Regions from separate parts of the Streptomyces sp. NPDC055189 genome, predicted to be linked through region 1. Evidence: riboswitches for the same ligand, from Rfam matches in the RefSeq annotation. Region 1 holds a riboswitch; each other region holds the start of a gene.
The links. A riboswitch is a leader RNA that binds a small molecule or an ion and turns the genes downstream of it on or off. The one in region 1 is predicted to bind S-adenosylmethionine.
Positions count from the first base shown of each region.

Region 2: another riboswitch for S-adenosylmethionine. It lies ahead of ACWFR3_RS27000 (aminotransferase class V-fold PLP-dependent enzyme); the one in region 1 lies ahead of thrC (threonine synthase).
Region 3: another riboswitch for S-adenosylmethionine. It lies ahead of ACWFR3_RS21410 (putative leader peptide); the one in region 1 lies ahead of thrC (threonine synthase).

Region 1 covers NZ_JBSGSG010000029.1:497-10,173, forward strand. The annotation lists gene ACWFR3_RS21515 (alpha,alpha-trehalose-phosphate synthase (UDP-forming)) at 1-1,022, opposite strand, end outside; gene ACWFR3_RS21520 (hypothetical protein) at 1,127-1,399, opposite strand; gene ACWFR3_RS21525 (glucosyl-3-phosphoglycerate synthase) at 1,507-2,451, opposite strand; SAM riboswitch class I at 2,618-2,752, shown strand; gene thrC (threonine synthase) at 2,770-4,077, shown strand; gene ACWFR3_RS21535 (MoaD/ThiS family protein) at 4,180-4,455, shown strand; gene ACWFR3_RS21540 (cold-shock protein) at 4,880-5,083, shown strand; gene groL (chaperonin GroEL) at 5,419-7,044, shown strand; gene ACWFR3_RS21550 (ATP-binding protein) at 7,096-9,195, opposite strand; gene ACWFR3_RS21555 (PP2C family protein-serine/threonine phosphatase) at 9,494-9,677, shown strand, end outside.
Region 2 covers NZ_JBSGSG010000043.1:24,999-34,675, forward strand. The annotation lists gene qcrA (cytochrome bc1 complex Rieske iron-sulfur subunit) at 1-549, shown strand, start outside; gene qcrB (cytochrome bc1 complex cytochrome b subunit) at 546-2,177, shown strand; gene trpD (anthranilate phosphoribosyltransferase) at 2,303-3,367, shown strand; SAM riboswitch class IV at 3,442-3,558, shown strand; gene ACWFR3_RS27000 (aminotransferase class V-fold PLP-dependent enzyme) at 3,725-5,098, shown strand; gene ACWFR3_RS27005 (glycerate kinase family protein) at 5,050-6,258, opposite strand; gene ACWFR3_RS27010 (SLC13 family permease) at 6,282-7,694, opposite strand; gene ACWFR3_RS27015 (response regulator transcription factor) at 7,777-8,439, opposite strand; gene ACWFR3_RS27020 (ATP-binding protein) at 8,436-9,677, opposite strand, start outside.
Region 3 covers NZ_JBSGSG010000028.1:68,658-78,334, forward strand. The annotation lists gene ACWFR3_RS21390 (S1 family peptidase) at 1-885, opposite strand, end outside; gene ACWFR3_RS21395 (ATP-binding cassette domain-containing protein) at 1,138-3,402, shown strand; gene ACWFR3_RS21400 (M13 family metallopeptidase) at 3,463-5,415, shown strand; gene ACWFR3_RS21405 (glutathione S-transferase C-terminal domain-containing protein) at 5,509-6,261, opposite strand; SAM riboswitch class IV at 6,623-6,767, opposite strand; SAM riboswitch class IV at 6,964-7,076, shown strand; gene ACWFR3_RS21410 (putative leader peptide) at 7,142-7,261, shown strand; gene ACWFR3_RS21415 (LLM class flavin-dependent oxidoreductase) at 7,357-8,595, shown strand; gene ACWFR3_RS21420 (NtaA/DmoA family FMN-dependent monooxygenase) at 8,614-9,677, shown strand, end outside.

The DNA.
Region 1 (9,677 bases):
TCGGAGTTGATCTCGTCCGCCAGTCGCTGCACAGAGGCCGTGTACTCGCGGTACACCGCGAGATCCTGCCGGGACGGGTACGCGAAGGCGACGTGCACCACCCGCTCCCGCCACTCCGGCCGGGACGCGAGCAGCTCCCGGTACGCCTGCAATCCCCGCACGATGTTCTTGGAGAGTTCGGTTCGGTCGACACGGACCACTACCTTCCGGTCACCGGAGCCCCCGATCTGCCCCCGCAGCGCGGCAAGCCGCTCCTCCACGTCATCCCGCCGCGACCGCTCCCGCAGGAAATCCGCGTCGGCCCCGAGCCCGTGCACCCCGATCCGCGTACCCGACGTACCGCCGAGGACGGCTACGCAGCAGTCGCTGAACGCGTCCGCCCACCGCCCCGTCAGGAACGCCGCCCGGTCGGCGCCGAGGATGCCGCGCAGGAGTTGCTCCGCGACGTCGTCCGGGAGCATCCGGAAGTAGTCCACCGGCGCCCACGGCGTGTGCGAGAAGTGGCCGATGCGCAGGTCGGGGCGCAGCTCGCGCAGCATCCCCGGCACCAGGGCCAGGTGGTAGTCCTGGACGAGGACCGCCGCGCCGCCGGCCGCGCTCTCGGCGAGCGCCTCGGCGAAGGCCCGGTTGTACGTCTCGTACGACGCCCACTGCGCACGGAACTCCGGGCCGAAGGCCGGTTCGAGCGGGGTTTGGTACAGCATGTGGTGGACGAACCAGAGGACCGAGTTCGCGATCCCGTTGTACGCGTCGGCGTGGACCCCCTCGTGCGAACCCGCGTCGATGTCCAGCATCCGTACGCCGGGCTCGCCGACCCCGCGTCGTACCGCCTCCCGGTCGCCGTCGCCCAGCGCCGCGCAGACCCACAGGGCGGCCTCGGAGTCGCCGATCGCGCTGAGCCCGGAGACGAGTCCGCCGCCGCCCCGCTTGGCCGTCAGCTCCCCGCTCTCCTCCAGGGAGTACGTGACGGGGCCGCGGTTGGACGCGACGAGGACCTGGGCGGCGGCGTGCTCGGAGACCATGTGCCGAAACCTAGCCCTTCCGGGAAGGGCTCAAACGTACGGCCGGACCGTGACGGACCCGGCCGTATACGTTCGGGGACAGGGGGCCTGTGGGGACAGGGGACCTAGTCCCGTCTGCTCCGTGCCGCGGCCACCGCGAGCGCGCCCAGCACGCACAGGGAGATCGCGAGGCCCGCGTACAGCATCGTGTCCGAGTCGCTGCCGCTCTTGGCCAGCTCACCGCGGACGCTCTGCTGCTCGTCCGCGGGGCCGAGCTCGGCGCGGTCGATGGTTCTGACGTTCCCGTACGACGGCGACGCCTCGTGCCGCGCCTCCGCGCCGACCGCAGGCACGGCTGCGGCACCGAGCATCGCCGCCATGAGGCCAGCCGTGGCCATGGTCATGCCACCGTTACGTCGCGTACGTCGCGCGCTTCCCACTGCATGTCTCTGCCACATTTGCCACATAAGTGGGGAATGTAGACAAAATGCCCGGCCTTGAGTGGTTACGCCACGCGGCGGGCCGTGTACTCCGCGATGCCGGACATCGGCGGACGCTCCTCCGTGTCGACCGGATGGGTCCGCGGCTCGAACCCCTGCTCGCCCCGTTCGAACTGTATGAGCTCGGGGCGTACGAGGTGGCCGCGCGCGAGGCGCAGCTGTGCCGTCCGGTAGATCGCCGCGGCCATCCTGCCGAGCGCCTGCCCGTCCTGGTGCCGGTGCTTGCGCACCCCGACGTCGACCTGCGCGAGCGCGTCCAGGCCCACGGTGTGCAGCGCGTCCACCAGCAGACCCAGCTCCACCCCGTAGCCGACGGGGAACGGGAGGCGCTCCAGGAGTGATCTGCGCGCCGCGTACTCGCCGCCCAACGGCTGTACGAACCCCGCGAGTTGGGGCCAGTGCATGTTGAGCAGCGGGCGCGCCATCAGCTCGGTGACCCGGCCGCCCTGATCGTCGGTTCCGGCCAGCGGACGGTCGTACATCGCCTTCACGAAGTCCACGTCGGGCTCCGTCAGGAGCGGGCCGACGATCCCCGTCACGAAGTCCGCCGAGAACTCCCTCAGGTCCGCGTCGACGAACGCGACGATGTCGCCGCCGGTCACCAGGAGCGAGCGCCACAGGACCTCGCCCTTGCCGGGCACGGCCGGGATGCGCGGCAGGATCTCGTCCCGGTGCACGACCCGCGCGCCCGCCGCCCGGGCGACCTCCGCCGTGCGGTCCGCGGAGCCGGAGTCGATCACCACGAGCTCGTCGACGAGAGCGGTCTCCTCGACCAGCTCGCGGCGGATCTCGGCGACGATCTCGCCGACCGTCTCCTCCTCGTCGAGCGCGGGCAGGACGACACTCACCGAGGCTCCCGACGCCCGTTTGGCGGCGACGAGCGCGCTGAGCGGACGGTCGGCAACCGACCAGGAACGCCTGGTCAGCCAGCGCTCGGCCTCTTCCAGCACGGGGGGCTCCTCCTGTGTGTGGCCTACATGTGATCCATCTCGCGGTGCGGACGACTATCTCAAGGGTCCAGGCCGTCGGTTACAGTCTTGAACAACGCCGATGACCATCGCATGCCGGGGTCATCGCGCAATAAACGCCCCGGGCCCCTGAAGCCCGGCGCCATACCGCTCATCCAGAGGGGCAGAGGGATACGGCCCGTTGAAGCCCCGGCAACCATCCCGCCGACCGCGCACGCGAGGTCTCGGTGGGGAAGGTGCCAATTCCGTCTCGCGGTGAGATTCGCCGCGGGGAAGATGAGGAGAAAGGGCCTCGCCTCCATGGCTGCGCAGACTGTCGCAACGAACGACACCACCCCTTCGACCACGGGTTCCGTGGATCTCGGTCCCGCTTCGGGCCTTTCCTGCCGCGAGTGCGGTGAGCTCTACGCCCTCGGCCCGATCTTCGCCTGCCAGGCCTGTTTCGGCCCGCTCGAAGTCGCGTACGACCTGCCGACGGGTGACCCCGAGGCACTCCGCAAGCAGATCGAGTCCGGCCCGGACAACATCTGGCGCTACGCCCCTCTCCTGCCCGTCCCGGCGGACGTCGCCGAGAAGCCCAACATCAACCCTGGTTGGACCAAGCTCGTCAAGGCCGACAACCTCGCCCGCGAGCTCGGCGTCGAGCAGGGCAAGCTGTTCGTCAAGGACGACTCGGGCAACCCGACGCACTCCTTCAAGGACCGCGTCGTGGCGCAGGCCATCGAGGCCGCCCGCGCCTTTGGCTTCACCACGCTCTCCTGCTCCTCCACCGGCAACCTCGCGGGCGCCGTCGGTGCCGCCGCGGCCCGCGCCGGCTTCCGCTCCTGCGTGTTCATCCCGCACGACCTGGAGCAGGGCAAGGTCGTCATGGCTGCGGTGTACGGCGGCGAGCTCGTCGGCATCGAGGGCAACTACGACGACGTGAACCGCTTCTGCTCCGAGCTCATCGGCGACCCGCTGGGCGAGGGCTGGGGCTTCGTGAACGTGAACCTGCGGCCGTACTACGGAGAGGGTTCCAAGACCCTGGCGTACGAGATCTGCGAGCAGCTCGGCTGGCAGCTGCCGGACCAGCTGGTCATCCCGATCGCCTCGGGCTCGCAGCTCACGAAGATCGACAAGGGTCTCAAGGAGCTCATCAAGCTGGGGCTCGTGGAGGACAAGCCGTACAAGATCTTCGGTGCGCAGGCCGAGGGCTGTTCGCCGGTGTCCACCGCCTTCAAGGCCGGGCACGACGTCGTCCGCCCGCAGAAGCCGAACACCATCGCCAAGTCGCTTGCCATCGGCAACCCCGCCGACGGGCCGTACGTGCTCGACATCGCGCGTCGTACCGGTGGGGCCGTCGAGGACGTGAACGACGAGCAGGTCGTCGACGCGATCAAGCTGCTTGCCCGGACCGAGGGGATCTTCGCGGAGACCGCGGGCGGGGTGACCGTGGGCGTCACCAAGAAGCTGATCGACGCGGGGCTCATCGATCCCACCCTGACCACGGTGGTGCTGAACACGGGTGACGGGCTCAAGACTCTTGACGCTGTTGCCGAGACGTCTCAGGCGACCGCCACGATCAAGCCCAGCCTTGACGCGTTTCGCGCCGCGGGTCTTGCCGGTTAATCGCCGCAGGGCCTGAGCCTTCTTTCCGTCTGCGGACCGTCGTGGCTGGTCGCGCAGTTCCCCGCGCCCCTGAAGGGGCCCCACGCACCCCGAGGTGAATCCATGAGCGTGAACGTTCGTATCCCCACCATTCTTCGCACCTACACCGGCGGTCAGTCCGAGGTCGCCGCCGAGGGGGCGAACCTCTCCGAGGTCATCGCCGACCTGGAGAAGAACCACGCCGGCATCGCGGCGCGCGTCCTGGACGACCAGGGCAAGCTGCGGCGCTTCGTGAACGTCTACGTGAACGACGACGACGTCCGCTTCGAGCAGGGTCTGGAGACCGCTACGCCGGACGGCGCGGGCATCTCGATCATTCCTGCCGTCGCCGGTGGTTGATCCTTTAAGGAAATACCCTGCGTAATCGGAAATGCCCCCTCTGCGAGAGAAGCGGAGGGGGCAATTCTATGTGGTTGAGCGCGGTACAGTTGGGAAGCGAGCTTCCCCGTTTGTGCCGAGCGCATATACGAAGTCGCCCTGAGGGCGACAAGAAGTAGCCAAAGTGCACTGCCCATTTGCCCCTCTCGTGGCATTTGTCTGGCCCGACTTGCCCTGAACTCCGGTAAATCCTCCGCATATTTCCGATCACGCGTGCCCAGAATTCTCGTCTGATTGACCTGTTGCAGAGGGCAGTTGGACAGATACATTCAGCCGCGGTCGACGCGTTCCGGCGCACGCCTCCACAACCCATTGGGGGGGTGAGGTCTGACCCGGGTCCGCGAAGTGCGGGTCCGTGCAAGGGCCAGTAATAGGGGAGTTAGGCATGGCTCAGGGCACCGTCAAGTGGTTCAACGCGGAGAAGGGGTACGGCTTCATCGCGGTCGACGGTGGTGCGGATGTTTTCGTCCACTACAGCGCGATTCAGATGGACGGCTACCGCACCCTTGAAGAAGGTCAGCGAGTTGAGTTCGAGATCTCGCAGGGCCAGAAGGGTCCGCAGGCGGACATGGTCAAGCTCGCCGTCTGATCTCGGCGCGATCGGCCAGCGACTTAGCGAGTGACGAAGGGCCCGTATCCCGACAGGGGTACGGGCCCCTCGTGCGTCCTGTGTTCGCCGCGCCCCGCGCCCCTGGACGCGCGCCCCCTCGTGCGTCCGGGATCCATGAGAGGCGCTTGCACTCGTAGGGGTCGAGTGCTAATCATTGGGCTTAGCACTCTCCGAGTGAGAGTGACAGAACTTGGATCGGGTCGGTGAGGCCCGCAGGCCGGGTGGGGCAAGGAACCACAAGGCTTGCAGGCCGTCCGTCGCGGGCACCGATGCGATCCGGAGCATGCCACCCCTGTCCGGGAGGACCACTTCACATGGCCAAGATCATCGCGTTCGACGAGGAGGCACGGCGCGGCCTCGAGCGCGGCATGAACCAGCTCGCCGACGCCGTCAAGGTGACCCTGGGCCCCAAGGGTCGCAACGTCGTCCTCGAGAAGAAGTGGGGTGCCCCCACGATCACCAACGATGGTGTTTCCATCGCCAAGGAGATCGAGCTCGAGGACCCGTACGAGAAGATCGGCGCCGAGCTGGTCAAGGAGGTCGCGAAGAAGACGGACGACGTCGCCGGTGACGGCACGACGACCGCGACCGTCCTGGCGCAGGCGCTGGTCCGCGAGGGCCTGCGCAACGTAGCCGCCGGTGCCAACCCGATGGCCCTCAAGCGCGGCATCGAGAAGGCCGTCGAGGCCGTCTCGGGCGCCCTGCTCGAGCAGGCCAAGGACGTGGAGACCAAGGAGCAGATCGCTTCGACCGCCTCCATCTCCGCCGCCGACACCCAGATCGGCGAGCTCATCGCCGAGGCGATGGACAAGGTCGGCAAGGAAGGCGTCATCACCGTCGAGGAGTCGCAGACCTTCGGGCTCGAGCTTGAGCTCACCGAGGGCATGCGCTTCGACAAGGGCTACATCTCGGCGTACTTCGCCACGGACATGGAGCGTATGGAGGCGTCGCTCGACGACCCGTACATCCTGATCGTGAACTCGAAGATCGCGAACGTGAAGGACCTCCTTCCGCTCCTCGAGAAGGTCATGCAGTCCGGCAAGCCGCTGCTGATCATCGCCGAGGACGTCGAGGGCGAGGCCCTGTCGACCCTGGTCGTCAACAAGATCCGTGGCACCTTCAAGTCCGTCGCCGTCAAGGCGCCCGGCTTCGGTGACCGCCGCAAGGCCATGCTCGGCGACATCGCCATCCTCACCGGTGGCACCGTCATCTCCGAGGAGGTCGGCCTCAAGCTGGAGAACGCCGGTCTCGACCTGCTCGGCCGTGCCCGCAAGGTCGTCATCACCAAGGACGAGACCACGATCGTCGACGGCTCCGGTGAGAGCGACCAGGTCCAGGGTCGCGTCAACCAGATCCGCGCCGAGATCGAGAACTCGGACAGCGACTACGACCGCGAGAAGCTGCAGGAGCGCCTGGCGAAGCTCGCCGGCGGTGTTGCGGTCATCAAGGCCGGTGCCGCGACCGAGGTCGAGCTCAAGGAGCGCAAGCACCGCATCGAGGACGCCGTTCGCAACGCGAAGGCGGCCGTCGAAGAGGGCATCGTCGCCGGTGGTGGCGTGGCGCTGCTGCAGGCCGCCGCCGTCTTCGAGAAGCTGGAGCTCGAGGGTGACGAGGCGACCGGCGCCAACGCCGTGAAGCTCGCCCTGGAGGCCCCGCTCAAGCAGATCGCCGTCAACGGCGGCCTTGAGGGCGGCGTCGTCGTCGAGAAGGTCCGCAACCTCACCGTCGGCCACGGCCTCAACGCCGCGACCGGTGAGTACGTCGACATGATCGCCGAGGGCATCCTCGACCCGGCGAAGGTCACGCGCTCTGCCCTGCAGAACGCCGCGTCCATCGCCGCGCTGTTCCTCACCACCGAGGCCGTCATCGCCGACAAGCCGGAGAAGGCGGGCGCTGCCCCGGCCGGCGGCGGCATGCCGGGCGGTGACATGGACTTCTGATCGACCTCTGGTCGATCGACGTCCCGTACGTACCGAGGGCGGCACTCCTTCTCACGAAGGGGTGCCGCCCTCGGGCGTTGCCAGGGCGTAGGCGATGCCGTCGTCGAGGTCGGCCTCCAGGCCCATGCGGAACGCGGCTTCGTACGCCGGGTCGCCGATGGCCTCGCGGCTCCGGTGCTCGCTGGCCCGGCGGGCGGCCACGAGGTCCACATTTCCCATCCGCGCGCCACCGACGGAGCGCCACAGGACATCGGAAATACCGAGTAGCCGCGCGGCCTGCTCGGGATCGTCCATGGCCGAGGTCAGCGTGTCGACGCTCAGGGCGGCACCGAGGAGGTCGTGGAGCCGCCATTTGATCGCCAGGCCGTCGCGGGCGTGCCGCACCGCCGAGGCCGCGTCGCCGTTGCCGAGGGCGGCTCCGGCGAGCAGGTAGAAGGCGAAACTGCGCATCCACTGCTCGCCGTGCCGCTCGCACTCCACGCGCAGGGTGTCGGCGGTCACGGCGACTTGGTCGAACTCGCCCAGACGGAGATGGGCGAACGGAACGGTGGCAAGCAAAAGGAGTTTGACGGCGGGGGAACCGCCGCCGCAGTCCGAGGAACCGGCCGCTCCTGCGACAAGGCCGAGCGTCCGCGCCGACTGGCCGCTCAGCGCCAGCCAGGACCCTTCGAGGTAGCGGGCGGCGTCGACCGCCGCCGGATCGCCGAGCCGGTCCGCCAGCGGATTGCAGAGGTCCACCTGCCGGCCGGAGGCTTCGAGGTCGCCCTGCGCGAAGGCCACCATTCCCAGGGTCCACAGGGCCCAGAAGCGTCCCTGCTCGGGGCCGGGGCCGGGTGACTTGGCCAGGGCACGGTCCCCGTAGTGGCGGCCCTCGCGCTGGAAGCCGCAGCAGAACCAGAAGAACCACAGGCTGCCGACCATCTCAAGGCTGTCGCGCGGGTCCTCGTCGGCCAGGCAGCACTCAAGCGCCGCGCGCAGGTTGGCGTGCTCCGCCGTGCAGCGCTCGTACCAGGCCACCTGGTCGGGGCCCGCCCACTTCCGGCCGCCGGTGCGGGCCAGCCAGCGGTAGTAGTCCCGGTGCCGCTCCGAGAAGCGCTGTTCCTCACCGAGGCTTCGCAGCCACTCCTCGCCGTACTCCCGGACGGTGTCCAGCATCGAGTAGCGCAGGCCGCGCTGGGTCTGCACCGACCGGAGCAGCGACTTGTCCACCAGCGCGGACAGCAGCCCCCCGATCTGCCCGCTGCCGAGCGGGCCGCCGGAGCAGACCAGTTCGGCCGCTTCCTGCTCGAAGCCGTCGGCGAACACGGACAGGCGGGCCCAGGCGAGGCGCTCCTGCGGGGTGCACAGTTCGTGGCTCCAGCCGATGGCCGTGCGCAGGGTCAGGTGCCGGGGATCGCCGTCGCCGGGCCAGGCGCCGGGGGAGCCGGGGGAGGGCGACGGGGCGGCGAGCGTTTCGTAGCGGTCGTGCAGGCGCTGTCGGAGAGCCTCCAGGTCCATCTCGGACAGGCGGGCGGCGGCCAGTTCGATGGCGAGGGGGATTCCCTCCAGGTGCGCGCAGATCTCCGCCACCGCGGTGCCGTCCTCCTTGGTGACGCCCGCGCGTTCCATGAACAGCAGGGAGGCGTCGGACGGTTGTCCGCCATGGACGTCCACCGGCAGCGGCGGCACGACGATCGCCCGCTCGCCCCGCAGGGCCAGGGGGCGGCGGCTGGTGGCGAGGACGTGCACGCCCGGAGCCGCGGCCAGCAGTGTCCGTACGAAGTCGGCGCAGTCGGCGGCCAGATGTTCGCAGCAGTCCAGGATGAGGAGCAGCTTCTTGTCGGCCAGCCACTCGGTGACCACCTCGCTCGCGGGCCGGGTGCTCTGGTCGGCAAGCCGCAGACCTTCGTACAGGGCGAGTGCCAGCAGGGCCGGTTCGCTCAGCTGGGAGAGGCCGACCAGCCACACCCCGTCGGGGAAGGCGTCCCGCAGTCCGGCTCCGGCGCGCTGTGCCAGCCGGGTCTTTCCCACGCCGCCCACGCCGGTCAGCGTCACCAGGCGGGCGTCGGTCACGGCTTGCGCCACGGCCCGCAGTTCGGCTCCGCGTCCGACGAAACTCGTTGTCTCGGCCGGTAGGTTGCCCACCTGCCGGCCCTTCCCGGATGTCCGCATGGTGGCTCCCCGTCTCCGGCGCCCGGGCCCCTTCGGCTCGCAGCCGCCGTCTCCGACAGGTGAGTCTGCTCTCCGTCACGGCCCCCGGCCCGTGGATGTCACGAGATGCCCATTTCTCCGGGCGAGACGCGCGGATCACCGCATTTCGGCGTCAGGGCCGGTCATCTACCGCCTACTCCGGTCAATCACTTCTGAGAGGGGCCATGAGTGGGCCATAGTGACCGTCAGTCGTCACGGAGCGTAAACATGGGGGTGGGGCCGGGCCATGCCCGTCGGCAGGTGGGGCCGGGAGGCAGACATGCGGAAATGGCACAGCCGGAGCGGTCTGCCGGCGCTCGCCGCGGGCGTCGGTCTGCTCCTGGCCGCGATCGGCACGTTCGTCGGCGGTCGGCCGGTGGGGATCGCCGTGCTTCTGATCGGTCCGCTCCTCGCCTGTGTCTGGTCGAGTGTGCGGCGGACCGCGATGGTGGTCTGCTGGACGG
Region 2 (9,677 bases), on a different contig from region 1:
GCGCTCGCCATGGTGCCGCTCTCCGGTGTCGTCCTGCTGCGTGACCTCGGTCCGCTGCCCGAGGACAAGCTGCGGCACACGCTGTGGTCCAAGGGCAAGCTGCTCGTGAACATGAACACGAACGAGCCGCTGCGTCCGTCGGACATCGCGGTCGGTTCGCTGACCTTCGCCAAGCCCGAGGGCCTGGAGGAGCACGATCACGACTTCCAGAAGGAGATCGCCAAGGCGGCCCTGATGATCGTCCGTATCCAGCCGGACGACATCAAGGACAAGCAGGAACTCGAGTGGTCGCACGACGGTGTCGTCGCCTACTCGAAGATCTGCACCCACGTCGGCTGCCCGATCTCCCTGTACGAGCAGCAGACGCACCACGTCCTCTGCCCGTGCCACCAGTCCACCTTCGACCTCTCCGACGGTGCCCGAGTGATCTTCGGCCCGGCCGGTCACGCGCTGCCGCAGCTGCGCATCGCCGTGAACGAAGAGGGCTACCTCGAGGCGCTCGGCGACTTCGCCGAGCCTGTCGGTCCTGCATTCTGGGAGCGCGGATGAGCACTTCGGCGAACGAAAACCGTAAGAAGGAGGCGCCCGCCGGTGAGCGGGTGGCCGACTGGGCCGACGGCCGCCTGGGGATCTACTCCCTGGCCAAGGCCAACATGCGCAAGATCTTCCCGGACCACTGGTCCTTCATGCTCGGTGAGATCTGCCTCTACAGCTTCATCATCATCATCCTCACGGGTGTGTACCTGACCCTGTTCTTCCACCCGTCGATGAACGAGGTGGAGTACCACGGCAGCTACATCCCGCTGCAGGGCCAGCTGATGTCCGAGGCGTTCAACTCGACCATGCACATCAGCTTCGATGTGCGCGGTGGTCTGCTGATCCGGCAGATCCACCACTGGGCGGCGCTGATCTTCCTCGCGGCGATGTTCGTGCACATGATGCGCGTCTTCTTCACGGGTGCCTTCCGCAAGCCGCGCGAGGTCAACTGGGTCTTCGGCTTCCTGCTGTTCGTCCTGGGCATGTTCACCGGCTTCACCGGTTACTCGCTCCCGGACGACCTGCTCTCAGGTACCGGTGTGCGCTTCATGCAGGGCGCGATCCTGTCCGTGCCGATCGTGGGCACGTACCTGTCGATGTTCCTGTTCGGCGGGGAGTTCCCCGGCGGCGACTTCGTGGCCCGGTTCTACTCGGTGCACATCCTGCTGCTGCCGGGCATCATGCTCGGCCTCGTGGTGGCGCACCTGATCCTGGTCTTCTACCACAAGCACACCCAGTTCGCGGGCCCCGGCAAGACGAACAACAACGTCGTCGGCATGCCGCTGCTTCCCGTGTACATGGCGAAGGCCGGAGGCTTCTTCTTCCTGGTCTTCGGTGTCATCGCGGCCGTATCGGCGATCGCCACGATCAACCCGATCTGGGCGATCGGTCCATACCGTCCGGACCAGGTCTCCACAGGAGCCCAGCCGGACTGGTACATGGGCTTCTCCGAAGGCCTGATCCGTGTCATGCCGGGCTGGGAGATCAACCTCTGGGGTCACACGCTCGTCCTGGGTGTGTTCATCCCGCTGATCATCTTCCCGCTGGTCCTGGTCGCGATCGCGGTCTATCCGTTCATCGAGTCCTGGGTCACCGGCGACAAGCGCGAGCACCACATCCTGGACCGCCCGCGCAACGTCCCGACCCGTACGGGCTTCGGCGTCGCGTGGATCACCTGGTACATGGTGCTGCTGATCGGTGGTGGAAACGACCTCTGGGCCACGCACTTCCACCTGTCGATCAACGCGATCACCTGGTTCGTGCGCATCGCCTTCTTCGTGGCACCGGTCCTCGCCTTCATCATCACCAAGCGGATCTGCCTGGGTCTGCAGCGGCGCGACAAGGACAAGGTCCTGCACGGCCGCGAGTCGGGCATCATCAAGCGCCTGCCGCACGGTGAGTTCATCGAGGTCCACGAGCCGCTGGGCCAGGAGCAGCTGCACACGCTCACCGCGCACGAGCAGTACGCGCCGGTCGAGATCGGCCCCGCGGTCGACGAGAACGGCGTCGAGCGCAAGGTGTCCGGTTCGCAGAAGCTCAGGGCCAAGCTCTCCAAGGGCTACTACGGGGAGGACAACCAGATCCCCAAGCCCACCACCGAGGAGTACAAGGAGATCACCAGCGGCCACGGCCACCACTGATCGACTGAGTCGCCACGGCGAGAGCCCCGTCCCATGCATCCAGTGCATGGACGGGGCTCTTTGCCGTCCTGCGGGCTGGATAAGGTGTTCCTGTCCTACGTCTGACACGAACCCAGGAGCGGCAGATGAGCGCTGTGACCCCCGCAGGAGGCAACACCGCGGCGGCCCGTTCCTGGCCCGGTGTACTGAACGGTCTGCTCGAGGGCCGCGACCAGAGCGCCGCGGACACCGCCTGGGCCATGGACCGCATCATGCGGGGCGAGGCGACCGACGCGCAGATCGCGGGCTTCATGGTCGCGCTTCGGGCCAAGGGTGAGACCGTGGAGGAGATCTCCGGCCTCGTGCACACGATGTACGAGCACGCCAATGTGATCGAGGTGCCGGGGCAGACCGTCGACATCGTCGGCACCGGCGGTGACGGCGCCAAGACCGTCAACATCTCCACGATGTCCGCGATCGTGGCCGCAGGCGCGGGCGCGAAGGTCGTCAAGCACGGCAACCGCGCCGCCTCCAGTGCCTCGGGCGCCTCCGACGTCCTGGAGAAGCTCGGGGTGAACCTGGAGCTGCCGCTGAAGCGGGTCGTCGAGGTGGTCGAGGAAGCCGGGATCACCTTCTGCTTCGCCGTGAAGTTCCACCCGGCACTGCGGTACGCCGGCGCGGCGCGCAGCCAGTTGGGCATCAGGACCGTCTTCAACGCCCTGGGCCCGCTCACCAACCCGGCCAAGGTGCGGGCCCAGGCGGTCGGGGTCGCCGACGCGCGGATGGCGCCGATCGTGGCCGGGGTCTTCGCCGAGCGCGGGCACTCCTCGCTGGTCTTCCGCGGCGACGACGGGCTCGACGAGCTGACGACCACGGCGACCTCGCGGGTCTGGGTCGTACGGGACGGCGCCGTGCGCGAGGAGGCCTTCGACCCGCGGGACGTCGGCATCGACCTCGTCCCCGTGGAGGCCCTGCGGGGCGCCGACGCCTCGTACAACGCCGAGGTGGCCCTGCGCCTCCTGGACGGCGAGAGCGGTCCCGTGCGGGACGCCGTGCTCCTGAACACGGCGGCGGCCCTGGTGGCCCGTACGCCGGGCGACGGCACCCTGGTGGAGCAGATCGGCGCCGGTATCGCGAAGGCGGCCGAGTCGATCGACTCCGGGGCCGCGAAGAAGGCCCTGGAGCGGTGGGTGGCGGCCAGCAACAGGTGAGTGTGGCGCACACCGCAGTCCGGATGCCGGACTGCGGTGTGCACCGGGAAGATGGTGTGGCAAGATGCTGCACAGGTCATGAGTGACAGCGATTAAGCCCCGGCTCGCTGTCCGGCAACCCTCCGTCCGTGGCGGGGTGCCCCGGGTGAAGACCAGGCCGTACGCAGCAAGGCGTATGGCAAGCGCGGACCCCTGCGAACACCCTGGGGTCCTGGTCCTCAAGGGAGCAGTCTCGTGAGCAAGCGAATGCGATAGGGCTTTCCGGCCCCTCTTCCGCACCCCCTTTTCTCTTCGTCACTGCAGCGCCCTCTGTGCGTCCCTGCAGTGAACTCGCCTGCCTTCCCACGGGAGTTCGCCATGTCTGCCACCACCGCTGTCGCCGATCAGACCGTCTGTGCCGCCCCGCTGCCCGTCCTCGGCCGTGACGTCACCGTGCCGCTCGTCACCGGCGGCGAAGTGACCTACGCGGCGCTCGACTACGCGGCGAGCGCCCCCGCGCTGCAGCGGGTGTGGGACGACGTGGCCGCGTACGCGCCCTACTACGGCAGCGTGCACCGGGGTGCCGGGTACCTCTCGCAGCTCTCCACCGACCTCTTCGAGAACAGCCGCGTCACCGTCGCCGAGTTCCTCGGCTGCCGCGAGGGCGACCAGGTCGTCTTCACCCGCTCGACCACGGACTCGCTGAACCTCCTGGCCGCCGCCCTGCCTGCCGACTGCCAGGTCTTCGTCTTCGAGACCGAGCACCACGCCTCGCTGCTGCCGTGGCGCGACGCCCGCGTGACGTACCTGAACGCCCCGCGCACCGCCGAGCAGGCCGTCGAGACCCTGGAGCGCGCCCTCGCCGACCGCGACCCCTACGGGCCCGCCCTGGTCTGCGTGACCGGCGCGTCGAACGTCACCGGTGAGCTGTGGCCGGTCAAGGAGCTGTCCGCCGCCGCCCACGCCCACGGCGCCCGCATCGTCCTGGACGCCGCGCAGCTCGCCCCCCACCACCCCGTCTCCATCAGCGAGCTCGACGTCGACTGGGTCGCCTTCTCCGGCCACAAGCTGTACGCGCCCTTCGGCTCCGGCGTCCTCGCGGGCCGCTCCGACTGGCTGCAGGCGGCCGAGCCGTACCTCGCGGGCGGCGGCGCGTCGCGCAAGGTCGCGCGGCGCACGGACGGCGGCGTGGACGTCGAGTGGCACGACACCGCCGCGCGGCACGAGGCCGGTTCGCCGAACGTCATCGGCGTGTACTCGATCGCCTCCGCCTGCAAGGCGCTGACCGAGGCGGGCTTCGACGAGCTCGTCGCCCGCGAGAACCAGCTCATCGCGAAGGTCCGCGAGGGCCTCGCCGAGGTGCCTGCCGTGAAGGTGCTCTCGCTCTTCGGCGACGACGCGCCGCGCGTCGGCGTCATCTCCTTCGTCGTGGAGGGCTGGAACAGCTCGCACTTCGCCGCCGCGCTCTCCGCCGAGTACGGCATCGGCGTACGCGACGGCCTGTTCTGCGCCCACCCGCTGGTGCGCACCCTGCTCGGCAGCGACCCGCAGACCCAGGGCGAGTGCGGTGCCCCCGAGGCCGCGCCCGGCGAGAAGTCCCTGAACGCGATCCGCGTCAGCTTCGGCGCCGGCACCCCGGACGAGCACGTGGAGCGCTTCGTGCGCGCCGTCAAGGAGCTCGTGGCGGACGGCGCCCGCTGGAACTACCGCACCGAGGACGGGCGTTGCGTGCCGGACACCAGCGCCGCCTGAGCCCCGGGCCGCCTCTTCAGGCGTGATCCCAGGACGATCATCCGCAGGGCCCGCTCGGTCGCGTCGGTGAGGAACTCTCCGCCACGCCCGAGCGCCTCGGTCAGCGAGACCGGCGCGGGCAGGATCGAGCTGTAGGCGTCCACGCCCACCGCCCGTACGTGATGTGCGCCCTGGCCGATCGTGCCCGCGAGGACCAGGACGGGGCGGCCGAACCGCTTGGCGCGCCGTGCCACTTCGGCGGGGACCTTGCCGCGCGGCGTCTGGTGGTCGAGGGCGCCCTCCGCGGTGACCACGAGGTCCGCGCGGGCCAGGCGTGCGTCCAGGTCCAGGTGGTCGAGCAGGACGTCGAAGCGGGGGAGCAGCTGGGCGCCGAGCGCCGCGAGACCGGCTCCCAGGCCGCCGGAGGCGCCCGTTCCGGGGCCGAGGGCGAGGTCCGTCGCGGCGTGCAGGTCACGGGTCAGGATGTGCGCCCAGCGGTCGAGGGCCGACGCGAGCTGTTCGACCTGCGCCGGAGTCGCGCCCTTCTGCGGGCCGAAGACGCGCGCGACGCCGCGTTCGCCGGTCAGGACGTTGAAGGGGTTGCAGGCGACGCGGATCTCGGCGCCTCGCAGACGGGGGTCGAGCCCCGAGGGGTCGATGCGGCTCAGGCGGGTCAGCTCCCGGCCGCCGCGCGGCAGTTCCCAGCCGTCCGCGTCCAGGAGCCGGGCGCCGAGCGCCTGGAGCGCCCCCGCGCCGCCGTCCGAGGTGCCGGAGTCGCCGCAGCCCACCAGGATGCGGCGGGCCCCCGCGTCCAGTGCGGCGCCGATCAGCTCGCCGACGCCGTACGTCGTGGTGGCACCGGGGTCGCGAAGGTCGCGCGGGACCAGCGAGAGCCCGGCGACCGCGGCCATCTCGACGATCGCAGTGCCGTCCGGGAGCAGCGCGAAGTGCGTGCCGATCCGCTGGCCGACGGGACCGGTGGCCGGCAGCGCGACCAGGCGGCCGCCGCCGGTGGTGGCCAGGGCGCGGGCGGTGCCCTCGCCGCCGTCCACCAGGGGGATCAGGTCGGTGTCGGCGTGCGGGACGACCCGGCGTACTCCTTCGGCGATGGCCTCGGCCGCGGACTGCGCGGACAGGGACTCCTTGAAGCCGCTGGGGGCGATGGCGAAACGGGTCAGCATGAAGATCTCCACGGCAGAGGGAACTAGCGGACGGGCACGCCGAGCAGCGGCCAGAGCGTGACGGCGAAGAGCAGGACGAGGGCGGCGGTCAGGGGTGCCAGGACCGCGGAGAGGCGCAGCAGGTCGCGCGGGGTGTAGGTGGGGGTGCCGGGGATGTCGGCGAAGAGCGTGACGGGCTTCGCGGAGGCGGGCAGGGTGTGACAGAAGCCGGCGGCCGCCGTGGAGGCCAGGGCCGCCGCGACCGGGTTGACGCCCGCGCCGACGGCTGCCGCGACGACCAGCGGGACCAGGACGGACGAGCGGGCCGAACGGGACTGCAGGACCAGGTGCGCGGCCGTGCTGACCGCCACGACGACGGCCAGGAAGAGCCAGGGCGGCACATCGAGGGGGACCCCGCCCACCAGCCACTTCGCCGCCCCCGAATCGGCGAGCGCGACCCCCATCGCCATCGTCGCCGCCATGAAGAGCAGCAGCGCCCACGGCACGGTCTTGAGCGCGTCCTTCAGACGTACGGTGCCCAGGGCGGGGGATGACGCGACGACCGCGCCGATCAACGCGACCACCGCGGGCGGCACCTGGTGCAGCGGCTCGCTGCACCAGAGCGCGACGACCGTGGCGAGGAGCAGGGCGCAGCGGGTCTCGGCGGGCTCCCAGGCTCCGGTGACCGGCTGCTCGCTGTGCTCTTGGAGCTGCTCGACGGTGATGTGGACGGGGCCCTTGCGGTCGGCCCGCCGTGTCGTCGTCAGCAGGACGGCCTCCGCCGCCAGATGGGACGAGGCGATGGCGAGCGGCAGGCCGAGCAGCATCCACTGCGTGAAGCCGATCCGGTCCCCGGTGGCCTCCCACAGCACGGACACCGTGATCAGGTGGGCGCCCGCGCCGATCAGGGTCGCGACCGCGGAGAGCAGGATCACCGTCGGGAACAGCAGTGCGAGCATCACCACCAGGCGCCTGCGGTCGGCGAGGACCTTGGCGAGCGCGAGGAAGACGGGCAGGGCGAGCGCGGCGCGGCCCGACGTGGCGGGCACCGCGAACGCCGTCACGACCAGGGCGGCCGTGGTCAGATGCGTCAACTGCCGTACGGTGCGCGCTCCGCTGACGAGAAAGGCCGCCGCCCGGCCCGCGAGACCGCTGCGGGCCACCGCCGCCGCGAGCACGAAGGCGCAGATCAGCAGCCAGACCGTCTCGTCACCGAGGGTCCCGAAGAGCGTGTCGCTGCTGATCACCCCGGTCGCGGTGAGCGCGAGCCCGGCGCCGAGCGCGATGTACGTGTCGTCGATCGGCGTACCGATCCACGCACAGGTCGCCAGGGCGAACACGCCGAGGGTCAGGCGTGCGTCGCCGCTCAGGCCGGGGAAGTTGCCGGGCACCAGGAGCAGCGCGCACAGGCTGAGCGCGATGCACAGGGTGACGGCTTGGCGGAGATTCAGGGTCACACGACGAGCCTCGGGCCCGGCCGTGAGGCCTCAATGAGCCGTTGATGAAAGGAATTTCACCCACGGCGCGGCATACCGGTCGTCATCCCGGCAGCCGGTAGCCCATCCCGCGCACCGTCTCCACCCGCTCGGCGCCCAGCTTCTTGCGCAGCGCCCGTACGTACACGTCCACGATGTTCGAACCGGGGTCGAAGTCGTAGCCCCACACGTGCGACAGGATCTGCTCCCGCGAGAGCACCTGGCCCGGATGGCGCAGGAAGAGTTCGAGCAGCACGAACTCACGTGCGGTCAGATCCACGGTCCGCTCGCCCGAACGCGCCCTGCGCGTGCGCAGGTCCAGCGTCAGCTCTCCGCTGCGAAGGACCGTCACCTCCGGCGCCCCCGCCGCCGTACGCAGCCGCAGGCGCACCCGCGCGAGCAGTTCCTCGAAGCGGAACGGCTTGGTCATCCAGTCGTCCGCGCCGCCCTCCAGACCCGCCACCGTGTCCCGGACCGAGTCGCGCGCCGTGAGCACGATGACCGGTGTGCTCACCCGGGCCTCGCGCAGCTGCCGCAGGACCGTGAAGCCGTCCTTGCCGGGCAGCCCGATGTCCAGGACGACCAGGTCGAAGCCGCCGGTCAGGGCGTAGTCGTAGGCCGCGTCGCCGTCGCCGACCGCGGTGGTGGTGAAGCCGTTGGCGCGCAGGCCCTTCTCGACGAAGGAGGCGATGCGCTCCTCGTCCTCGACGATGAGAATCCGGTTCATGGCAGTCCTGGTTCCTGTTCTCGCAGTACTTCTCGCAGTACGAGGACGAAGGTGGCGCCGCCGCCTTCCGTGGGCCGCAGCTCGACCTGCCCTCCGTGTCCTTCGGCGATCGCGCGCACGATGGCGAGGCCGAGGCCGGCGCCGGTGGCCCGGGAGCCGCGGCGCGCGGTGCCCCGCCGGAACCGCTCGAAGATCACCGCGGCGTCCTGCGCCTGGACGCCGGGTCCGCTGTCGGCGACGTACAACTCGATCCGGCCCGCCGCGGTGCGCGAGCCGATGCCGATGCGCCGGCCGGGGACGGTGTGCTGGACGGCGTTCTGGGCGAGCTGGACCATCGCCTGGGTGATGCGCTGGGGGTCCAGGGCGGTCTCGCCCTCGGCCACTTCGGCCAGCTTCCAGTCGCGGTCGCCGAGCGCCCGCGCCTTGACGAAGACGTCCGCGGTCAGCTCGGCGAGCTGCACCGGCTCCGGGGTGACGAAGTCGGGGCGCTCGGCCTTGGCGAGGAGGAGGAGGTCCTCGACGATGCGGCTCATCCGGTCGAGCTCCTCCATCACGATCCGGGTCGTCTCCTCGCGCTCGCGCGGATCGTCGCCCATCAGCTCCAGATGGCCGCGGACGATGGTGATGGGGGTGCGCAGCTCGTGCCCCGCGTCGTCGACGAACTCGCGCTGCGCGGCGAACGCCCGCTCCAGGCGGTCGAGCATGCCGTTGAACGTCTCGGCGAGCGCGGCGATGTCGTCCCTTCCCTGCACCGGGATGCGCTGGGTCAGGTCCTGTTCGGTGAGCTGCGCGGCGGTCGTACGCACCAGGCGTACGGGCTTGAGGATGCGCCCGGCGACGGCCCAGCCGATGCCGGTCGTCATCAGGAGCGCCACGCCGGAGATGGCGAGCAGCATCGTGAACACGTCGCCCGCTTTGGCCTGTTCGCCCTCCGGGTGGAAGGCGACGACGAACGCCGCCGCCGGATGGCCCGCGCTCGCCGCGATCTCCACCTTCGCCCAGCGGACCTCGCCCCGCTCGCGGTGCAGCGTGCCGGTCGCGTCGGGGGACTCGAAGACCGTGCGCAGAGCGGCGGGATCCTCGGCGAGCGGATGGTCGATCCGCGGCTCGCGCGACTGCTCCTTCTTCGCGGGCGCCTTGCCGGGGCGGCCGACCAGGCCCAGGAGCTCCTCGTCGGGGTCGGCGTACTGCCGGGACAGGAAGAGCCGCAGGAGGGGGTCGGGAGCGGCGAACTTGCG
Region 3 (9,677 bases), on a different contig from region 1:
GGAGCGGCAGATCGAGGCGCCGATGGGTGCTTCGTTCGAGCCGCGCACGAGCTGGTCGGAGACGGTGCCCCAGCCGAGGACCACCGGGACGGTCCACCAGCCGCTGCCCACGTTGACCCAGGCGTAGTCGTTGCCGGGGAACGAGGAGCCCTGGAAGTTGCCGATGGCCGAGTTGTCCCAGCCGCGCACCGAGGCGCCCGTCTGCCCGCAGTGGCCCGCGGTGACGAACCCTCCGTGCACCGAGAAGCCGATGGAACAGCGGACGTTGCCGGTGTAGTAGGGGTCTCCGCCCACGGTCCCCGCGGCGAAGGTGCTCGGCGCCTCGGCGACCGTCTCGACCTGGACGGGACCCGCCTTGCGGGCGCGGTCGACGAAGCGTCGGACATCGTTGTCGTTCCGCTGACCGGCGACGACGTTCACCACGACCTTGTTGTCGCGCGGCGCCACGTGCCAACTGCTGACGCCCTTGGGCGCGGACAGGTCGTCGATACGTGCCTTGGCCGCGTTCAGTTCCTTCTCGCTGTGGCGGACCACGCGGACGGTGGCGCCGGTCGCGCGCAGGGCCTTGGTCTTGTGCGCGCTGGTGGTGGCGACGGTCAGCTTGCCGGTCTTCGCGCTGTACCAGGAGCCGGCGTACGTCGATCCGGCGGTCTTCTGCGCCGCGCGGTCGACGCGTATCGCGGTCTTCTCGGAGGCGAGGCGCTCGCGCGCCTGGCCTTCGGTGAGTCCGAAGTCGTTTTGCATGGCGGTGAGCATGCCCGCGGAGGCCGGTGCGGGGGTGGGGGCGGGGGCGGCGCCCGCGGTGGAGGTGAGGGAGGCGCTTGCCCAGGTGCCGACCAGGAGCAGGGAGGAGAAGGCGATGCGGGCTCCGGTTCTGCGTCTCATGGCAGTGCCCTTTCTGTCGTTCCATCGGGGGTGGGGAGGAACAGGGAGGAACAGGGTGATGAGAGCGCTCTCACTGTGAGTTCAGGCGGAGCATAAGAGCGGCCCGCCGGTCATGTCCATACCAACTAAGCGCCAACGGGAGGCAATTGGTGTCGGAAAATTGACGGCGGGCCGATACTGGGTACGGTGTACGCGCAGAACTGGGTACGGTGTACTCTTTTCCTTCCGCCCGGTTCAGGCCAAGGAGCATCAGTGACGGTCACACCCGCCGACAGCCACAACGTGATTCAGGTGCGAGGCGCCCGCGAGAACAACTTGCGCAACGTCTCGCTCGACATCCCCAAGCGGCGGCTCACCGTCTTCACCGGAGTCTCGGGCTCGGGGAAGTCCTCGCTCGTCTTCGGCACCATCGCCGCCGAGTCGCAGCGGCTCATCAACGAGACGTACACCGCGTTCATCCAGTCGTTCATGCCGAGCCAGGGCCGCCCCGACGTGGACGGCCTGCGCAACCTCAGCGCGGCGATCGTCGTCGACCAGGAGCGGATGGGCGCCAACTCGCGCTCCACGGTGGGTACCGCCACCGACGCGTACACCATGCTCAGGATCATCTTCAGCCGCCTCGGGGTGCCGGACATCGGCACGTCGGGCGCCTTCAGCTTCAACCTGCCCGAAGGCATGTGCCCCCGGTGCGAGGGCACCGGCGAGGCATCCACGGTCGACGTCGACCGGCTCGTGGACCGCGAGCTCTCGCTGAACGAGGGCGCCATCGCCGTGCCGTACTACGCGGTGGACTCCTGGAGCTGGCAGATCATGGTCAACTCCGGCTTCCACGACCCGGACAAGAAGCTGAAGGACTACACCGAGCAGGAGTGGGCCGACCTCCTGCACAAGGCCCCGACCAAGGTGAAGGTGGGCTCGAACGGCTTCACGTACGAGGGCCTGATAGCCAAGATGCAGCGAACCTGGCTCGCCAAGGACCGCGAATCCCTTCAGTCCCACATCAAGACTTTCGTCGACCGGGCCGTGGTCTTCACCCGGTGCCCGCTCTGCGAGGGCACGCGCCTGACCGCGGCCGCGCTGTCGTCGAGGATCGACGGCCTGAACATCGCCGACTGCTCGTCGATGCAGATCAGCGATCTCGCCGCGTTCGTACGCGGACTCGACGACCCCGGCGTCGCCCCGCTGATCACGAGCCTGCACGAACTGCTCGAATCCCTTGTCGAGATCGGGCTCGGCTATCTGAGCCTGGACCGGACATCGGGCTCCCTCTCCGGCGGCGAGGCGCAGCGCGTGAAGATGGTCCGCCATCTCGGCTCCAGCATCACCGACGTGACGTACGTCTTCGACGAGCCGACCATCGGCCTGCACCCGCACGACATCCGCCGCATGAACGACCTGCTGCTGCGGCTGCGCGACAAGGGCAACACGGTGCTCGTCGTGGAGCACAAGCCCGAGGTGATCGCGATCGCCGACCACGTGGTGGACCTCGGGCCCGGGGCCGGCACGGCGGGCGGCGAGATCTGCTTCACCGGCGACGTGGCGGGGCTGCGCGCGTCGGGCACGCTGACCGGGCGGCACCTGGAGCACCGGGCCGGGCTGCGCGAGCAGGTGCGCGTGCCCAAGGGACAGCTGTCCATCAAGGGCGCAGACCGGCACAACCTCAAGGACGTCGAGGTCGACATCCCGCTCGGGGTGCTCGCCGTGGTCACCGGGGTCGCGGGCTCCGGCAAGAGCTCGCTGATCCACGGCTACCTCTCCGGACAGGAGGGCGTGGTGGTGGCCGACCAGTCGCCGATCCGCGGCTCGCGCCGCTCGAACCCGGCGACCTACACCGGGCTGCTCGGCCCCATCCGCACCGCGTTCGCCAAGGCCAACGGCGTCAAGGCGGCGCTGTTCAGCGCGAACTCCGAGGGCGCCTGCCCCAAGTGCAATGGCATCGGGCTCATCTACACCGACCTGGCGATGATGCCCGGGGTCGCGTCCGTCTGCGAGGCGTGCGAGGGCGAGCGGTTCACCGCCGAGGTCCTGACCTACCGGCTGCGCGGCAAGAACATCAGCGAGGTACTCGGCATGCCGGTCGCCGAGGCGCTCGACTTCTTCCCCTCCGGCCAGGCGCACGCCGTCCTCGGCCGCCTCAGCGACGTCGGGCTCGGCTATCTGCGGCTCGGCCAGCCCCTCAACACCCTCTCCGGCGGTGAACGCCAGCGCCTCAAGCTCGCCATCCACATGGCCGAGAAGTCGTCGACGTACGTCCTGGACGAACCGACGACCGGACTGCACCTGGCCGACGTGGACAAGCTGCTCGCGCTCCTGGACCGGCTCGTGGACGACGGCAACTCGGTGGTCGTCATCGAGCACCACCAAGCGGTGATGGCGCACGCCGACTGGATCATCGACCTGGGGCCAGGCGGCGGCCACGACGGCGGTCAGGTGGTGTTCACCGGCACGCCCGCGACCCTGGTGGCCGAGGCGCGGACCGTGACGGCGCAGCATCTGCGGGAGTACGTCGCTAGCTGAGGTCGGGCCGGGGTCGTAAGCCGATCGTGCTCGGGCACGGTGTCCGCGTAGGGTGCGTGAATGAGCATGCTGGATGACGCCCGCGCGGGCATGAACCCCGAGATCCGACCCCAGGACGACCTGTTCGGCCACGTCAACGGTCACTGGCTCCAGACCGAGGCGATCCCCGAGGATCGCTCCAGCTGGGGCCCCTTCGTGCAGTTGGTCGACACGGCCGAGGAACAAGTGAAGGTGATCATCCAGGAGCTGGCGTCGGACGGCGCCGGCTCGGATGACGCGCGCAAGATCGCCACGCTGTACGCCTCCTTCATGGACGAGGAGGCGATCGCCGCCCGCGGGCTCGCCCCCGCGCAGCCCCTGATCGACGCCGTCGCGGGGCTGCGGGACACCAGGGAGCTCGCGGCGTTCCTCGGCCGCTTCGAGCGGACCGGCGGCTCCGGTCTGTTCGGCTCCTACATCGACTCGGACGACCGCGACTCCGACCGCTACCTCTTCAACGTCCTGCAGGGCGGGCTCGGCCTGCCCGACGAGTCGTACTACCGCGAAGAGAAGTTCGCCGACATCCGCGAGAAGTACCTCGCCTACCTCACCGAGCTGCTCACGCTCGGGAAGCATGCCTCGCCCGCCGAGGCCGCGCAGACGGTGCTCGCCCTGGAGACACGGCTTGCCGCCGGTCACTGGGAGCGGGCCGAGACGCGTGACGTGCAGAAGACCTACAACCTCCTCACGCTGCACGAACTGGCCACCCTGGCCCCGCACTTCGACTGGCGCGGCTATGCCGAGGGGCTCGGCGGCTCGGAAGCCACCATCGCCGAGACGTGCGTCCGCCAGCCGTCCTACTTCCGTCACCTGTCCGCGGTCCTTGACGAGGTGCCGATCGAGCAGTGGAAGGACTGGGCGCTGGTCAGGGTGCTCCGCTCGTGCGCGCCCTACCTCACGGACGCGTTCGTGCAGAACAACTTCGAGTTCTACGGCCGCACCCTCAACGGCACTCCGGAGCTGCGCGCCCGGTGGAAGCGGGCGGTCGCGTTCGTCGAGGGCTCCATCGGCGAGGCCGTTGGCAAGGAGTACGTGGCGCGGCACTTCCCGCCGAGCTCCAAGGCGATGATGGACGACCTCGTCGCCAACCTCCTGGAGGCCTACCGCCAGTCGATCGCCCGTCTGGACTGGATGACGGACGAGACGAAGGAGCGCGCGTACGAGAAGCTCGCCACCTTCCGTCCCAAGATCGGCTACCCGGACACCTTCCGCGACTACTCGGCCCTGGAGGTCTCCGGCGACGACCTGCTCGGCAACGCGCACGCGGCGGACGCCTTCGAGTCCGACCGGCAACTGGCCAAGATCGGCGCGCCGGTCGACCGCGACGAGTGGTTCATGCTGCCGCAGACGGTCAACGCGTACTACAACCCGGGCACGAACGAGATCTGCTTCCCCGCCGGCATCCTGCAGAAGCCGTTCTTCTCGCCCGACGCCGACCCGGCCGAGAACTACGGCGGCATCGGCTCGGTCATCGGCCACGAGATCGGCCACGGCTTCGACGACCAGGGCGCGCAGTACGACGGCGCGGGCAACCTCAACGACTGGTGGACCGCGGACGACAAGACCGCGTTCGAGGCCAAGTCGAAGGCGCTGGTCAAGCAGTACGACGCCTTCTCGCCGCGCAACCTCCCCGACGAGTTCGTCAACGGCTCGCTGACGGTGGGCGAGAACATCGGCGACCTGGGCGGTCTGACCATCGGGCACACGGCCTACCGCATCGCGCTCGACGGCGCCCCGATGCCGACGAGCGACGGCCTGACCGGCTCCCAGCGGCTGTTCATGAACTGGGCCTACTGCTGGCGCACCAAGCGCCGCAAGGAGCAGGAGCAGCAGTACCTCACCATCGACCCGCACTCGCCGCCCGAGTTCCGGGCGAACATCGTGCGCAACCTCGACGAGTTCCACGAGGCGTTCGAGACGGCGGAGGGCGACGGGCTCTGGCTGGACCGTGCGGAGCGCGTCCGGATCTGGTGAAACGCCGGGCACGGCCGCGGTACTCGTGCCGCGGCCGTGCCCCGTCCCCTCCTGCCCGGGTCACCGCAGACCGGCTGCGCGCGGAGAGCGGTTTCAGGCGGGGGTGTCCGACCGCCGGTCCGGATCGACGGTACGCGGGTGGTTGGCGTAGAAGGCCGGGTGGTCGTGCAGGCGGCGGACGTAGGCGCGGATGTGGGGGTAGGCGTGCACGGCCCCGGCTTCGTCGGGGGCGAGGTGGACGAGCCTCGCCCACAAGTCGACGTCCGCCGCGGTGAGTTCATCGCCGACGAGGCAGGAGCCAAAGGCCAGCCGGCGGTTGAGGTGGTCCAGTGCCGCGGGGGTCAGGGAGCCGGCGACGAGATCGTGCCAGGTGTCGATCTGTGCCGCGAGGGCCGGCGGGCGCAGGAGGCGGCGCGGGCCGTTGCCGTGCGCGGCGAGGCGGCAGGCGAGGTCGCGCAAAATGTCGGGCGTGTGGTTGCTGACGACGTGCCCGCTCCACCGGTCGCACAGGGCGGGAACGGTCAGCGGGCCGTCGAAGTGGTACTCGGTGGCCTCGTAGAAGCGGCGCAGGGAGTCGAGCGCGGCGGTGGTGTCCGTGGTGTCCGGTGCCAGGAGCGTCGTGGTGAGCGAGTCCCTGAGTCCTAGCAGGTCGAGGGTGATCGAGACGCACAGGGAGCGGGGACATCCGGCCGAGAGATACAGGTGATAGCGGTGGGGTGCCGGATAGAAGCCGCCGGCGAGGTCGGCGCCGATACGGCTGCGGATCGGGGCGGGGCACGTGCCGTGCGGGGAGCGCGAAGCCTCCAGGACCGGGCGGCGGGAACGGTGCGACGTGATCTCGGGCATGGCTCTCCAGACAGGTGAAGGGGCGCCGACCGCGCGCTCGGCGACGGTGGCACAGCGGGGGAGAGGGTGTTTCGTGCCCTCAGAGGGCCTCGGAGGCCCTCAGAGGGCAGCAGCGATGACGCTTCGTCTCCGTGTGCGTCTCGTGGTACGTCCCGTCCACGCGGACGTCAGGTCTTCCGCGTGGACGTCAGACGGCTGGAACCGATGCGCTGCACACGCGCAGCAGGTCGATGTGCAGACGTCTGGTCAGGACGCGGGGCCGGGGCCGGGGCGTGGACAGGAGAGGGCGCCGACTGCTGTTCCTCTCACCGACCGCCCTGGACATGTCCACCAGCCCTGCCGTCGAGGCCCGTTGCATCCGGGGCCGCGCTTGCCCCGCCGCCGCGGCGGGACCCGGTCGTCACCCGGGGCACCCCGTCGCGGAGGAAGGGTTGCCTGCCAGCGGGCCGGGGCCGATGACCTGCTCGGGCAGGAACCCTGCCGGGCGGGCGCTGACAATCGTGACCGTCTCGGGAAGTCTGGGTCCGGGTGCCCGGCGCCGTCAAGAAGGCGGGAGAACTCGTGGCCGGGAAGCGGAACAGAAGGCGGGGCCCGGCGGTTGTGCCTGGGAGAGACGGACGGCGAGGCACGTACGGAGATGTGAGCACGCCCATGATCCACGGGCGTTGCGCACCGCTCCGGCCTCACGTAACGTCCCGAGCAGGTTACGAGTGTCAGCGTCAAGCCCTGGCTTGCTGACCGGCAACCCTCCCACGCGGCGGGGTGCTCCAGGTGAGGACCAGGCGGGCCCGATCAGGGCTCCGCAAGCGCGAGACCGGCGAGGCCCCCGGCCCGCCGGGCCGGAAGGGCGGAGGTGGGGGACGTGCCAGTGGCACCGCCCATGTTGTCCGCGTCGTCCGCACCCCGTGTCAAGGTGATCGCGCCGAGCCCGCGGGTGCATCTGTACTCCCGGCCGCACATCGATCTGCAGCGCGTCGCCGGCGCGCTCTGTTGTTCCTGACCCGTCACCCCGCCGCCGCACCCTCGGAGCCGAGGGGCCGGTGATCTCGTACGGTCGATCAGGAAGGCACACCTTTCGTGTCGTCATCACCTTCTTTGCCCCATTCGTCACCTTCGTCTACTCCCTCTGCCCCGCTCCACCTCGCCGTCGCGCTGGACGGCGCGGGCTGGCACCCGGCCGCCTGGCGTGAACCGGTGGCCCGGCCCGCGGAGTTGCTGACCGCCGGATACTGGACCGACCTGGTCACCGAGGCCGAACACGGACTGCTTGACTTCGTGACGATCGAGGACGGGCTCGGGCTCCAGTCCTCGCACTTCACCGAACCCGACGGACGCACCGACCAGGTGCGCGGACGGCTCGACGCCGTCCTCATCGCCGCCCGTGTCGCCCCCCTGACCCGCCACATCGGCCTCGTGCCGACCGTGGTGACCACCCACACGGAGCCCTTCCACATATCCAAGGCGATCGCCACGCTGGACTACGTGAGCACGGGCCGCGCGGGTGTACGGGTCCAGGTGTCCGCGCGCCGCAACGAGGCCGCGCACTTCGGACGCCGCACGCTTCCCGCCCTCGACGCCGTCGAGGACCTCGGCAGGCCGGACGTACGGGAGTTGACCCTCGACCTCTTCGACGAGGCGGCCGACTACGTGGAAGCCGTGCGCCGGCTCTGGGACAGCTGGGAGGACGACGCGGAGATCCGGGACGTCGCCACCGGCCGCTTCATCGACCGCGACAAGCTGCACTACATCGACTTCGAGTCCAAGCACTTCAGCGTCAAGGGCCCCTCGATCACGCCCCGGCCACCGCAGGGGCTGCCCGTGGTCAGCGCGCTCGCCCACGAGACCCCGACCGAGGCCCCGTTCCGGCTCCTGGGCCGCTCCGCCGACATCGGATACGTCACCCCGCGCGACGCCGGGCACGCCCGCGCCATCGTTGCCGCGGTCCGCGCCGAGCAGGACGCGGCCGGGCGCACCGGCGAGCGCCTGCACCTCTTCGGCGACCTGGTGGTGTTCCTCGACGACGACCCGGCCGCCGCCGCGGCACGCCGGGAGCGGCTGGACGCCCTCGCCGGTCACCCGTACACCAGCGACGCGCGCGTCTTCACCGGCACGCCCGTGCAACTGGCAGATCTGTTGCAGGAGTTGGGCGAGTCGGGGCTCACCGGATTCCGGCTGCGCCCCGCCGTCGTCGGGCACGACCTCCCGGCGATCACCCGGGGTCTGGTGCCCGAACTCCAGCGCCGCGGCGCCTTCCGGCACGCGTACGAGGCCGACACCCTGCGCGGCCTCCTCGGCCTCGCTCGCCCCGCGAACCGCTACGCCGCCACCGCCTGAGCCGGAAGGAATCCCGACATGAGCAAGTCACCGGACAAGCCGCTCAAGCAGATCCACCTCGCGGCGCACTTCCCCGGCGTCAACAACACCACCGTATGGAGCGACCCCGAAGCCGGAAGCCACATCGAGTTCAGCTCCTTCGCGCACTTCGCACGCACCGCCGAGCGCGCCAAATTCGACTTCCTGTTCCTCGCCGAGGGCCTGCGGCTGCGCGAACAGGGCGGACAGATCTACGACTTGGACGTCGTCGGCCGGCCCGACACCTTCGCCGTACTCACTGCGCTCGCCGCCGTCACCGAGCGCCTCGGCCTGACGGGCACCATCAACTCCACCTTCAACGAGCCCTATGAAGTGGCCCGCCAGTTCGCCAGCCTCGACCACCTCTCCGGCGGGCGCGCCGCCTGGAACGTAGTGACCTCCTGGGACGCCTTCACCGGCGAGAACTTCCGCCGCGGCGGATTCCTCCCGCAGGAGGAGCGGTACTCCAGGGCGAAGGAATTCCTCAGCACGGCGGGCGAACTCTTCGACTCCTGGCGCGGCGACGAGATCGCCGCCGACCGGGAGAGCGGCACCTTCCTGCACGACGCCAAGGCGGGAGCCTTCGTCCACCAGGGGCAGCACTTCGACATCCAGGGGCAGTTCAACGTCCCGCGCAGCCCCCAGGGGCGACCGGTGATCTTCCAGGCCGGCGACTCCGAGGAGGGGCGCGAGTTCGCCGCCGAAGGCGCGGACGCGATCTTCAGCAGGTACAGCACGCTCAAGGAAGGCCAGGCGTTCTACACGGACGTCAAGGGGCGCCTCGCCCGCCACGGGCGCACGCACGACCAGCTGCTCATCCTGCCCGCGGCGACGTTCGTCCTCGGGGACACCGACGCCGAGGCGGAGGAACTCTCCCGGGAGGTGCGGCGCAAGCAGGTCAGCGGCGCAACCGCGATCAAGCACCTGGAGTTCGTCTGGAACCGCGACCTCTCCGCGTACGACCCGGACGGCCCGCTGCCCGACATCGATCCGGACGTCGGCGAGCACACCATCGCCCGCGGGCGCGCCCAGGTGCGGATGTACCGCGACCCGCTGGCCACCGC